3 regions of the Rheinheimera baltica genome follow, and region 2 is predicted to be linked to each of the others. Evidence: predicted binding sites of a transcription regulator. Region 2 holds the regulator's gene; each other region holds the start of a gene.
What was found. The regulator sigma-54, encoded in region 2, starts transcription at its own class of promoters, with help from an activator protein. The targets are predictions, from matches to a motif close to TGGCANGNTNCNTGCTT.
Positions count from the first base shown of each region.

Region 1: ORJ00_RS02170 (THxN family PEP-CTERM protein) is a predicted target of sigma-54. The motif match lies at 1,968-1,984, and genes of this name have one in related genera.
Region 3: fliE (flagellar hook-basal body complex protein FliE) is a predicted target of sigma-54. The motif match lies at 1,615-1,631, and genes of this name have one in related genera.

Region 1 is NZ_JAPJDY010000001.1:456,681-460,955, reverse strand. It holds gene prsT (XrtA/PEP-CTERM system TPR-repeat protein PrsT) at 1-1,036, shown strand, start outside; gene ORJ00_RS02170 (THxN family PEP-CTERM protein) at 1,096-1,896, opposite strand; gene ORJ00_RS02165 (hypothetical protein) at 2,067-3,176, opposite strand; gene ORJ00_RS02160 (THxN family PEP-CTERM protein) at 3,276-4,103, opposite strand; gene ORJ00_RS02155 (FAD-binding oxidoreductase) at 4,273-4,275, opposite strand, start outside.
Region 2 is NZ_JAPJDY010000003.1:342,417-346,691, forward strand. It holds gene rapZ (RNase adapter RapZ) at 1-610, opposite strand, end outside; gene ptsN (PTS IIA-like nitrogen regulatory protein PtsN) at 607-1,080, opposite strand; gene hpf (ribosome hibernation promoting factor) at 1,088-1,375, opposite strand; gene ORJ00_RS06950 (RNA polymerase factor sigma-54) at 1,402-2,904, opposite strand; gene lptB (LPS export ABC transporter ATP-binding protein) at 2,954-3,676, opposite strand; gene lptA (lipopolysaccharide transport periplasmic protein LptA) at 3,673-4,158, opposite strand; gene lptC (LPS export ABC transporter periplasmic protein LptC) at 4,148-4,275, opposite strand, start outside.
Region 3 is NZ_JAPJDY010000005.1:223,953-228,227, reverse strand. It holds gene ORJ00_RS10465 (sensor histidine kinase) at 1-154, shown strand, start outside; gene ORJ00_RS10460 (sigma-54-dependent transcriptional regulator) at 160-1,557, shown strand; gene fliE (flagellar hook-basal body complex protein FliE) at 1,678-2,013, shown strand; gene fliF (flagellar basal-body MS-ring/collar protein FliF) at 2,028-3,716, shown strand; gene fliG (flagellar motor switch protein FliG) at 3,709-4,275, shown strand, end outside.

The sequences.
Region 1 (4,275 bases), on a different contig from region 2:
CGCTAGCATAGAACATAGCAGCGGCGATTATAAAACGACCTTAGGTTTGCTGAATAACATTGATGGCGACTCCCGAGACAGATCCCCCAAGCATTGGGCGTATCTGATTGATACTCAACTGCGGGAAAAAAGCTTCGCACAAGCCCTGCAATCAGCAGAAGAATGGTACAACATACAACCAAATTCACATATAGCAGCGCAAGCCTATATGCAAACACTGTATGTCAACAAAGATATTCCTGCTGCAATTAAAATCGTAGATAAGTTACTAGCCGCACAGCCTGAGCATATCCGGTTTATCAACATTAAATTACAAATGCTTGATGAAGCATCAATGAACCAGCCATTGCTCGATTATGCCAAAAGCTTACCTGTAGCTGTTCAACAAAGGCCTGAAGTACTCTTGGTGAGAGGCAAGGCTTTGGCACGCTTAAAACAGTATGGTGAAGCCGAACAATTATTAACACAAAGCTATGCGAAACAGCCGCAGGTAAATACAGTCATTTTTCTGGGAGAACTCTACAGCAGGGTTAATAAAACGGCTGAAGGCATCGCCTTGCTAGAGCGACATATCGCAACGCACGGTAATAATACTGCAGCACAAACAATGCTGGCTCAGCTTTCGCTAAGCACCGATGCAGAGCGCGCAGTCAAAGCCTATCAGACAATATTAAATGACCAACCTGACAACGTTCTGGCACTAAATAATCTAGCATGGTTGATGTTAGAGAAAGATAATGTCACAGATGCTTTGGTTCATGCCGAAAAAGCTTACCAATTACGCCCAGATAATGCCGATGTATTGGATACCTATGGCAAAGTACTTCTCAATAATAACAACATTGAGAAAGCAAAAACCATATTGGAAGCAGCACTAAAAGCCAGGCCTGAAGATGCTCAAGTACAATTGCATTATGCAGAGGCTTTAGTTCGTTCAGGCAATAATGAAAAAGCCAAAGCTATATTACAACAAGTAGAACAAAACCAAGAGTTCACCGATAAGGTAGCCGCGTTTAAAGCAATGTATAAACTGTAATTAACACAATAAAAAACTGGCATGTTTCGCATGCCAGTTTTTTTATTTTTTACGTTGTTCTATTTGATAAATTTACGACGATTTAACAGCAACAAACCTAAACCTAAAATACCAAGTGTAGCAGGCTCAGGCACTTGAACTTCACGTGCTGTAACCATAGCCTGTACAAATAAGGTATTTTGTCCGCCCTCTCGAGTGTACAAGGTATTGTCATCAACAATAAATCCTTCTCCCCCCTGTAAACGGAAAGTAAAGGTGTACACTATTCCATCAATTTCTACAACAATTGGCAGCGGTATGCCAGAAATAGAAAAGAAATCATCGCAGGCAGAACCGAGTGGATTCGGCGCGGGACAACCACCTTGGTTTGGTGTCTCCGTAAAGCCGATATTAAATGCCCCCACTGCTGGACCAAATGCAAATGGTGAAGTGATACTAAATTCAGAACCTAAATTCAAATTGCGTAGCGTAGTCGCTGGGCTTGGCAAAGAGAAGTTTCTATGAGTAATAACCCCGGTATCAAACCAACCACCATTCGTTACTAAGGTGCCAGAATTAGATTGTATATCTAACCCGCTAGGACCTTGACCGCCATTACTAAACCAATTTACTGTGGTATGGCCGTCGGTAATTTCCTGTAATCCAGAAAAAGTTAAACCACAACCATTAGCACCAGGTAAAGCTCCCGCAGCACAATTAAGATTAGCATTTGCACCAGAATCATAGGTTACTGCTGTGCCATCTGCCAACCATCCGCTGGCTGTATCAAAATCAAACGCCCCGATTAGGGCCGCTTGCGCGCTGCCGCTGAGTAATGCTAAACCTCCAACGGTTGCGAGCAAAGTTTTTTTACTTTTCATAACGCCTCCATTTGTTATTGGGTCTATGCCAGTCATCGACTGCGCTCTGCTGACTGGTACAATTACAGTACTTGCATATAGCGCGCCAATAGTAAATTATTGATGTTTTTTAGCCATTTAGTAAACTCAATGTGACATGACTAAGGGTGGGATGTAAAAAAAGCAGACGGCTATTTGGTGATTCTTGGCAGTATATCGTCGAGTAAAAGCCGACATTGATGCTTAACTTGTTTGAACAATTGCTTCCATTCATAAGCCCGACACAGCTTGCTAACAGCATTGGCTATAGGTTCAGACCGGTGTAACTGGGCATAATGCTTAATGTCATGCCACATATGATACTTACCAGGCGTCCAAATTTTAACCGAACGCAACTTGGCAACATTATCCAGCGGCGGTAACGACGCTGAATGTTTGCCTATTACCGCCAAAGTCGCCATGGTCCGCAAACACTTCTCGCACTCACCACAATTAAATTGGTCTGACGCATTACATACTCGCAAAAATGCCAGCGCTTGATCTGATTGGGCAATAGAAATAGTTTTTTCAACCCGACTTATCATGCCATGGTGCACTACCTTAGTTGCGCCATTAGATAACAATGGGTCTGTTAGCGGGTGGGAGCGAAATGGTTCAAGTTCCTTAGCATCATGACTGGCAGGTACATAAAGGGTTTCTAATCCCAATGCCAGGCTATAAGTTATTAGCAAAACTATCTGACAACGCCGCGCAGATAGATTATTAAAAGCCGTTCTAAAATTGGATTCTATTACAATTAAGTTTTTACCGTAGTGCTGGGCAAACTTATTTGCCCCCTCAAGCGCCTTTTGACAACGTGCCAATTCATGCAGTTGGATATCCAAACCCAGACAGAAAATAAGATGGTCAATTTCAGGTTCAAGCTGAAAAAATGAATAGCTGGCGTCTACACCACCGGAGAAAAATACCGCGGCATCAGAACTCGTTAGCGGTATCTGACGAAACTGGTTATCAGCAATAACAATATCTATAAGCTGTACATCATCAAACCAAGAGACAAAAATGCGTTGAAACTCGTTCAGGTTTTGCCTTAACGTCGAACTAATTGAAAAAGTATCGTCTACTTCCAGCGTTTCACCAAGCAACATAGCGGGTAACATGCAACTGGCCAGTGCTGCATCCGCAGCGCCAGGAAGCGCATCACTGCCCGTGTATGACAGCTGCAAATGTCTATCATCAGCATACCAACTCATCACAAGTTTGTTTTCGCTGATGTTAACCTGTAAATCAGACAACCGCATTGATGCTCCCCAAAGTACCCACGCTACCTCATACTGAGATAACTTGGTACCTTAACATATAAAAAAGCCAGCAAAATGCTGGCTTTTTTAAAGTATCGATTAGGATCTGGTTCTTCGCAGGCTTAACATCATTAAACCTAAACCAAGTACAGCAATAGTTGCCGGTTCTGGTACTGTTACCAAACGTGCTTGCACAAGTAAATCATTGTCCGAACCTTCTGCAGTACGAAGCAAGTTGTCTTCAATTAAGAAACCTGACCCTGGAGCACCCCATAACCGAAACTCAATGACATACTTTTTACCATCATACGTAAATTCGATTGGTAGTGGTACACCAGAAATATTGAAATAATCATCACAAGGGGTATCGGTAAATTGGATACTCGGATCACAAATACCATATTGATTGTTAAATGTTTCTGTGAAAGAGATACCGAACGCTGCACCTCTTTGCGCAATAAACGGGCTAACAATATCAAACACCGTATACAAATTTATCTCTGACAGGGTTTTGCTACCGCTTCTTACTTTACGATTACGGTGAGTAATCATACCGGTATCAACCCAACCAGCGTCGGCATCTAATACACCGTCATAGGAGTCAACATCCAACCCACTAAACTGTCCAGCTGTTACCGGGTTACCCCAGTCTACCGAGGTATATCCCATGGCAATACCATCAGCAGGATTGTAAAACGATAAACCACAGCCATTAAGAGCATCTGTTGCACCCGCTACACAGTCATACTCTGTTTCAACGCCATTGCGTGAACGTGTTTGCGCTGCGTAACCACCATAATTTAAACCGTCTGCTAACCAACCACTTGAAGTCTCGAATGACAGACTAAATGTTGATGCCGATGCGCTGTTTACCAGTAAAACTGCACTTCCAAGTGCCGCTACCAAAAAACCTAATTTTGATTTCATGACGTCTCCATGTTTATACAACCCACTTCGTTAACGCGTGCGGCATTACTGCTACATCACTTCACGATAATTAAGCACTATTTATGCCAACATTTATAATTGATATTTATCAATAACTTAAACGAAAGACCTTTTTTAGGTAATTAGGAGGTGTAAAGTTTTACGACAGTTA
Region 2 (4,275 bases):
GTTGGTCTAGTCCGGTTAATGGTTTTAAATCAGGCTCCCAATGTGGGTTAGGCAGAAAACGCGCGTCAAATACAAAATCTGCATCTTTGGGAATACCATATTTAAAGCCGAAAGATTCAAATAAAATCACTAAGCGGCCAGACTTCTGTCCTAAAATACGCTCACGCAGCTGCTCTGCTAGCTGATGCACGTTCAAATCTGTGGTATCGATATATAAGTCAGCGCGGCTGGATATCGGGTCTAATAATTGCTGTTCTTGTGATATAGCTTCGTCTAACGACATCGCCTGATGCGACAGCGGATGCAAGCGGCGGGTTTCACTAAAGCGCTTTATCAGGCTAGCGTGATCGGCATCAAGGTACAGAATGGTTAAGTCCAACTTACGTGGCAGGTAAGACAAAATTTCCGCCAGCTCGTCAGGGTCTTGTGGCAAATTGCGTACATCTATACTCACTGCAACTCGCTCGTACTGCCCCATCACGGTTGTTGCCAACGTAGGTAATAAATTTACCGGAATATTATCAACACAGTAGTAGCCAAGGTCTTCCATTACACGCAGTGCGACTGACTTACCCGAACCGGAACGACCACTGACAACCAAAAGTTTCATTTTTCAGTTTCCAAAGCACTGTATTCCATGAGTAGCTGATATAACTGGCTGTTAGTGTCAGCATGACGAATTTTTTTAGTTAATTCTTTTTGGCTGAGTAACTTGGCTATACCTGCCAGTGTGCTCAAATGCGCCTGACATTGCTCTTCTGGGATCATAATAGCGCAGAATATATCAACCGGTTGATTATCAATAGCATCAAATGGGATGGCTTCTTTACTGACGACAAACACTAATATTGGCTTTGTTACGCATTTTAGTTTGCCATGTGGTATGGCTATACCTCCCCCGATACCGGTTGAACCCAGTTTTTCTCGTGTCATCAGGGCTTCTAGAATACTGTACTCTGACATTTCTGGAAGTTGTTGGTGCGCCAGTTCAGCAATGTATTCAAGAATGCGTTTTTTGCTGTTAAAAAGAACTGCACTTTTAGTGCAGTTCTCGGCAAGCATTGAAGTTAAGTTCATCATCTTCTAATCAGTGTCGGGAAATTTTCTCTTTATGCTTGATAACCTGGCGATCTAGTTTATCTATCAGCTGGTCTATCGCAGCATACATATTTTCATCTTCAGATATTGCGAAGACTTCACCACCGGTTAAATGCAGTTTGGCTTCAGCAATCTGCTTTAATTTTTCCACGTTTAAGATCACATGTACATTGTTTATATGATCAAAGTGTCGTTCTAGTTTGGCAAATTTACTGTCTACGTATTGTTTTAAGGCTGTGGTGATTTCAACATGGCGACCAGTTAGATTGATTTGCATAGACATATTCCTTCTTTTAGGCTTATTTACAGCAAGGTCTTGCGTTGATTTGACGGTGGGATATACAAGGACTCACGATACTTGGCTATGGTACGCCGTGCTACGTTAATACCTTGCTCCAACAGAATCTCGGCCATTTTACTATCACTTAACGGTTTGGCCGGATTCTCTGCCGCCACTAATTTTTTAATAAATGCGCGAATTGCAGTGGAGGAACATTCGCCACCGCTCTCAGTACTAACATGACTGGAAAAGAAGAATTTAAGTTCAAAAATACCTCTTGGTGTGTGCATATACTTTTGCGTCGTTACTCGAGATATGGTGGATTCGTGCATTCCAACCATCTCTGCAACGTCGTTAAGCACCATCGGTTTCATCGCTTCTTCGCCGTGCTCAAAAAACGCTTGTTGCTGTTGCACGATGCAATTAGCCACTTTTAACAGTGTTTCATTCCGACTTTCCAGACTTTTTAGAAACCACTTCGCTTCTTGCAGATGAGAACGGATAAATTGGGTGTCTGCACTGTTCTTAGCGGTTCGCGACATTGCAGCATATTGCTGATTTATTCGAACTTTGGGCATAGCGTCAGGGTTTAGTTCAACCTGCCAACGCCCTTTTACTTTAATGACACTGACATCAGGAACAACGTATTGTTGTTCTTCACGGATGACGTCAGCGCCAGGTCGTGGGTTCAGGCTATGTATTAGCCGCATCACTTCCTTTAACTCATCTTCTTTGAGTTTAGTCACACGCATGAGAGAACGAAAGTCACGATTGGCTAAAAATTCTGTATGATCCCGAATCATACTCCGTGCTTCCTCCAAAAACGGGGTATCTAGGGCAAATTGACGCAGCTGAACCAGCAAACATTCCTGTACCGAACGAGCGCCTACACCTACAGGGTCAAAAAGTTGAATGCGTTTTATGACGGCTTCAACTTCATCGGCTTCTATATCGTCAAGCCCAAGTGATTCAAGAATGTCGTCACAACTGATGGTTAGCAAGCCATTGTCATCAATAGCTTCAATAATAATTTGTGCGATGGCAAGGTCGGTATCTGAAAATGGTGTTAGTTGCATTTGCCAGCGCAAATAATCTTGCAACGTTTCACTGGTTTCTCCCTGATACACCATATCATCTTCGCCAGAGCCGCTTCCAGCGCTCACTGGAGCTGCACTTACTAAATCGTCCCAGTTATTATCCAGAGGTAAATCCTCCTGGATATTCTGCTCAGTCATGGAATCGCTGCTGTCTGGTTCGTTGGGCTCGTAGCTGTCGTCAGAATGGTTATCGTCACCAGAGCTGTCATTGTCTGCAGTGTTATGTTCTGCGTTGTCTTTGGTGTCTTTGGGGTCGGCAGAAAAGCTATCGTATTCGTCTTCTGCTTCAAGCAATGGATTAGCATCCAGTGCTTCCTGAATTTCTTGTTGCAACTCAATCGTCGACAATTGCAGTAGGCGTATTGCCTGCTGTAATTGTGGCGTCATGGTTAGCTGCTGTCCTAAGCGAAGTTGCAAAGAGGGCTTCATCTACTTCTACCGTTCTCCTGAATGACACGCTGTGAGTTATTTTGGCTAACTATAGCCTGAATTGCTCACCGAGGTATACATCGCGAACCTTTTGATTTGCCAGTACGTCTTGTGGTGGGCCAGCTGCAATGAGCTCGCCATGACTAACAATATAGGCAATTTCGCACACATCAAGGGTTTCGCGTACATTATGGTCTGTTATTAATACGCCGATACCCCGTTGGCCAAGGTGCTGGATAATTTTTTTTATATCTAAAACTGAAATAGGGTCAACGCCGGCAAAAGGCTCATCTAACAAAATAAATGCTGGATTGGCAGCCAGTGCTCTGGCTATTTCAACACGGCGACGTTCACCACCGGACAAGCTCATGCCCAGGCTGTGCTTAATATGACCGATATGAAACTCTTCTAACAGGTCATCCGCGATTTCTTCACGTTGGGTGCGGCTGAGGTCTTTACGGGTTTGTAAGATCGCAAGTAAATTGTCGTGCACAGTTAGTTTGCGAAAAATCGAACTTTCTTGCGGTAAGTAACCAATACCTTGTCGGGCGCGGGTATGAATCGGGTCGAATGTAATGTCTTTATCATTCAGACTTATACTGCCTTTATCTGAAGGTACCAGGCCGACAATCATGTAAAACGTAGTGGTTTTACCCGCGCCATTGGGCCCCAGTAAACCGACAATTTGCCCCGCGTTAACTTCCAGGCTGACATCTTTAACAACCTGGCGCCCTTTATAGCTTTTCGCCAAATGTGATGCGATTAACTTCATGGATTAGTTTTTTCCTCAGGCGTGAAAATTGTTGTTACACGCTTGGTCTCGTTACTCTCAGCGCTAAGCTGTTGCTTTTCGACGTTATATCTGATGACCGATGCTTTTACCACGCTACCACTTTGCGTTAGTTCTGCATCGCCGGTCAATGTTAGCGTGCGACTCGAGGGTTCATAGCGCATTTCCGCCGCTGATGCAGTAACCGGTTTTCCATCGGCAAGAAGCTGTGAATAACGCACCGGGGTGCCAGTTGCAACATAAACTTCTTTGCCTTTACCTGCACTGGCATTTATTTCTAGTTGATCTGCTTTCATTTGCATTGATCCCTGAGTGATCAATACGTTGCTACGATAGGTTGCTACGTTTTCTGCAATTGAAACCAGATTATCTGCATCAATTTGGATTTTCTGTGCATAGTCCGGCTCAGCGGCAAACACCGACATGCTGGTAAGAAATAAAACGACAATAAGGTTAGTCTTCATTTTGATATACCGTGTGCTCGTGCTGTAATAATTGAAAAGTTTTTTGGCTTAAATCGGCGTCAATACCGCTACCTTTAATATAAAAGCCTTTCCCTTGAATCAACACGGGTTGATTAT
Region 3 (4,275 bases), on a different contig from region 2:
TATTACCGGGCGTGCTCAAGGCACTGGTCTTGGGTTAGCGGTGGTGCAGGCGGTAGCACATTCGCACCAGGGATCGGTAAGGTATATCCCATCAGAGCACGGAGCTTGTTTTGAACTGTTGTTGCCATTACAGCACGAAGATAAGCAGGAGTAATGCATATGACACAACGCATATTGTTAGTGGAAGATGACGCGGGACTGCGCGAAGCGCTGCAGGACACCTTAATGTTGGCGCATTATCAGGTACTTTTAGCTGAAAGTGCAGAAAAAGCCTTGCTGTTACTAAAACAGCACAAAGTGCAGTTGGTAATAAGTGATGTGCAAATGCAAGGTGTATCAGGGTTAGTCTTACTTAAAACCGTGCGAGAGCAGTATCCGCAATTGCCTGTGCTGATGATGACAGCCTATGCTACTGTGCAAGCCGCTGTTGAGGCTATTCAGTTAGGCGCTATTGATTATTTGGCTAAACCCTTTTCATCAGAGGTGTTGCTTAGCACCGTTGGACGTTACGTTAACTCCGATCCGGTCAGTACAGTTGAGCCGGTTGTTGAAGCGCCTGGCAGTAAACAACTGTTAGCGTTGTGCGCCAAAGTCGCCCGCACTGATGCCAGTGTCATGATCAGTGGTCCAAGTGGGTCGGGTAAGGAAGTGTTGGCGCGTTATATTCATCAGTTGTCCGAACGCAGCGGCGGCCCTTTCATTGCCATTAATTGTGCGGCCATACCTGAAAACATGTTGGAGTCGACCTTGTTTGGCTATGAAAAAGGTGCTTTTACCGGCGCTATCAATGCCTGCCCCGGAAAGTTTGAACAGGCACAACAAGGTACTATTTTACTAGATGAAATAACCGAAATGGATTTAAACCTGCAGGCCAAATTGTTGCGTGTATTACAAGAGCGTGAGGTTGAACGTTTGGGTGGGCGTAAAACCATTAAGTTGGATGTTCGCGTGCTGGCAACCAGCAACCGCAACCTAAAACAAGCAGTGGCACAAGGAGAGTTTCGTGAAGATCTGTTTTATCGGCTTAATGTATTCCCATTGGTATGGCCTGCACTAAGCCAGCGTCGGGAAGACATTGTTCCTTTAGCGCAGCATTTATTACAACGGCATTGCAAGCAGGGTGGTCGTAGCATGGTTAACTTAACTGCCGCGGCAAAACAACGTTTACAGCAGTATGACTGGCCGGGCAATGTTCGAGAGCTAGACAATGTAATGCAACGGGCGCTTATTATTGCACAAACCGACAACATTGATGTGGATGACATTATGCTTGAGCTTGCTGACATGCCGATAGCTGAGCCGGTGAACACTGCTGCGTGTCAACCGCTATCAAGCCGCGCAGAACCTATCGAGGAGGCCAACGATTTAACCGAGCATGACGGTACCACGCAGTTTAAGCACAGTGTGCATGAGCAAGAGCACCGTATTATTCTTGCAACCATGAAAGCGTGTGATAATAGACGTAAAGACGTTGCTCAAAAGCTGGGTATCAGCGACCGTACTTTGCGTTATAAATTAGCACGCATGCGCGATGTCGGTATAGAACTTCCTGCCTAAGCAAAAATAAACCCTCTTTCGAGGGTTTATTTTTATAAAAATCAACAACTTAAAACTTGGCATAACTCCTGCTTTATTCACGTTAATCTAGGTCGCAGCATTTTTTTGACAGGTAACGCTATGAATATCAAAGGTCAGGCTCTTTATGCTGAAATGCAGTCACTGGTTGGTCAGGCGCGAGGCGCTGGCACCGAGCTGAAGGTGCAAAATACTGAGCAGGTGAATCCCAGTCAAAGCGATTTTAGTTCTATGTTAACCAGCGCGTTAAGTCAGGTTAATAACCTGGCTCAAGAAACCGGAAGAATGCGTTCTGCTGTAGAAATGGGTGATCCTGGCGTGTCTCTGGCGCAGGTAATGATTGCCAGTCAAAAATCTTCACTGGCGTTTGAAGCCACAGTGCAAGTGCGCAATAAGCTGGTTGAGGCTTATAAAGAAATCATGTCGATGCCGGTGTAACGGAGGAATAAGTTGTGGCTGAGAATCAATCCACCGAATTGGCACTGACTGCAAACGATTATAGCAGTGGTGAAGAACAGGAACAGAAACCGGGCTTTGTTGGCTCACTGGGTGGCATGGATCTGGTACGTCAGATCACACTCATTGTCGCCCTTACAATTTGTCTGGCAATTGCCATTTTAATTATTATGTGGGCGCGTCAACCTGAATTTCGCCCGTTAGGCACCTATGCGACACAAGAATTAATTCAGACGCTGGATCATCTGGACGCCGAGAAAGTGGACTACAAGCTTGAAGGTAATGTGATTTATGTACCTGAAGATGAGTTCCAACGTATCAAGCTGTCTTTATCACGCGCCGGGTTGTCAAAAGAGCCCTCAACAGGCACCGAGTTTTTATTACAAGACAGTGGTTTTGGTGTAAGTCAGCGATTGGAAATGGAGCGTTTAAAGCATAGTCGTGAGCAACAGCTGTCTCGCACTATTGAAGAATTACAAAGTGTAGCCCGTGCCCGGGTATTATTGGCCATTCCTAAAGAAAATGTGTTTGCCAGAGTAGAAAAACAGCCCTCAGCAACGGTACTTGTAACGGCCCGTGGTGGTACGGTGATCCGGGATAGCGAAGTTGATGCTATTGTCGATATTGTTGCTTCTGCAGTGCAAGGTTTATCGCCATCTAAAGTAACAGTAACGGATCAAAACGGCCGGTTACTTAATAGTGGCTCACAAGATGCCAGTTCGGCCCGTACCCGCAAAGAATATGAACTACAGCGCACGCGGGAAGAAGAGTATCGTCAGAAAGTTGACTCTATTTTAATGCCAGTGTTGGGATACGGTAATTACACGGCTCAGGTTGACTTACACATGGATTTTACCGCAACTGAGCAAACGCAAAAACGGTTTAATCCTGATTTACCTGCAATACGCAGCGAAATGACAATTGAAGAAAATAGTGTAGGAGGCTTAAGCGGCGGTATCCCTGGCGCCTTGTCAAACCAACCACCGCTAAATTCAACTATTCCTGAGCAAGCTAATGGAGGCGATGCCAAGCCTGTAGTACCGGGACGTAATCACAAAGAAGAAACCCGTAACTATGAGTTAGATACTACTATCAGTCATATTTCTCAGCAAAGCGGGGTTATTCGTCGTTTAAGCGTTTCGGTTGCGATTGATTATGTTGCTGGCGAAAATGGCGAGCCGCAACCTATGGATCAGGCTGAACAAGCTAACATTCGCCGGTTATTACAAGGCGGTATTGGTTTCGATGCGCAACGTGGCGATATGATTGAAGTTATTTCTGTTCCCTTTATTAAAGATGAAGCCGTTGTAGCCGTAGTGCCTGAGTTTTATGAAGAAGAATGGTTCTTGCGGGTTGTTCGTTTGGCTATTGGTGGCTTGATTATTATTGTGCTGATACTGGCGATAGTAAGGCCAATGCTGAAGAAACTGATTTACCCTGAAGATACTAAAGAAGCTTATGATGAAAATGCGCTGAGTGCTGGCCTGGATTTGGGTGACGACACCATTGACATGCTAAGCTCTACTTTTGATGAAAACGCTGTGGGTTTTGCACCCGATGGTACGCTAATGCTACCTGATTTACACGGCGACGAAGATTTATTACGTGCGGTTCGGGCATTGGTCGCAAATGAGCCTGAACTATCCTCTCTGGTAGTGAAAAACTGGTTGGCTGAAGATGAGTAGCATAGAAGCAACAAAGCCTGCTTTTGATGTAGGCAAACTGGACGGTGTTGAGAAAGCCGCCATCTTATTGCTGAGTTTATCAGAAGAAGATGCTGCGCAGATTTTAAAACACTTAGAGCCAAAGCAGGTACAAAAAGTAGGTCTGGCGATGGCGCAGATGACCGATCTGAACCAAGCAAAAATTTCAGCAGTTCATCGGTTGTTTATAGAGCAGATCCAAAACTTCAGCACCATTGGCTTCCAAAGTGAAGAGTTTATTAAACGTGCGTTAACCGCGGCATTGGGTGAAGAAAAAGCAGCAAACCTTATTGATCAAATTGTATTGGGCGGCGGTGCGAAAGGCTTGGATTCGTTAAAATGGATGGATTCAAAACAAGTAGCCAATATTATTCGCAACGAACACCCGCAGATCCAGACCATCGTGTTGTCTTACCTTGAACCGGAGCAATCTGCCGAGATTTTATCGCAATTCCCAGAAAAAGTGCGACTTGATCTCACCATGCGTATCGCCAATCTGGAAGAAGTACAACCAGCAGCATTGCAGGAGTTGAACGAGATA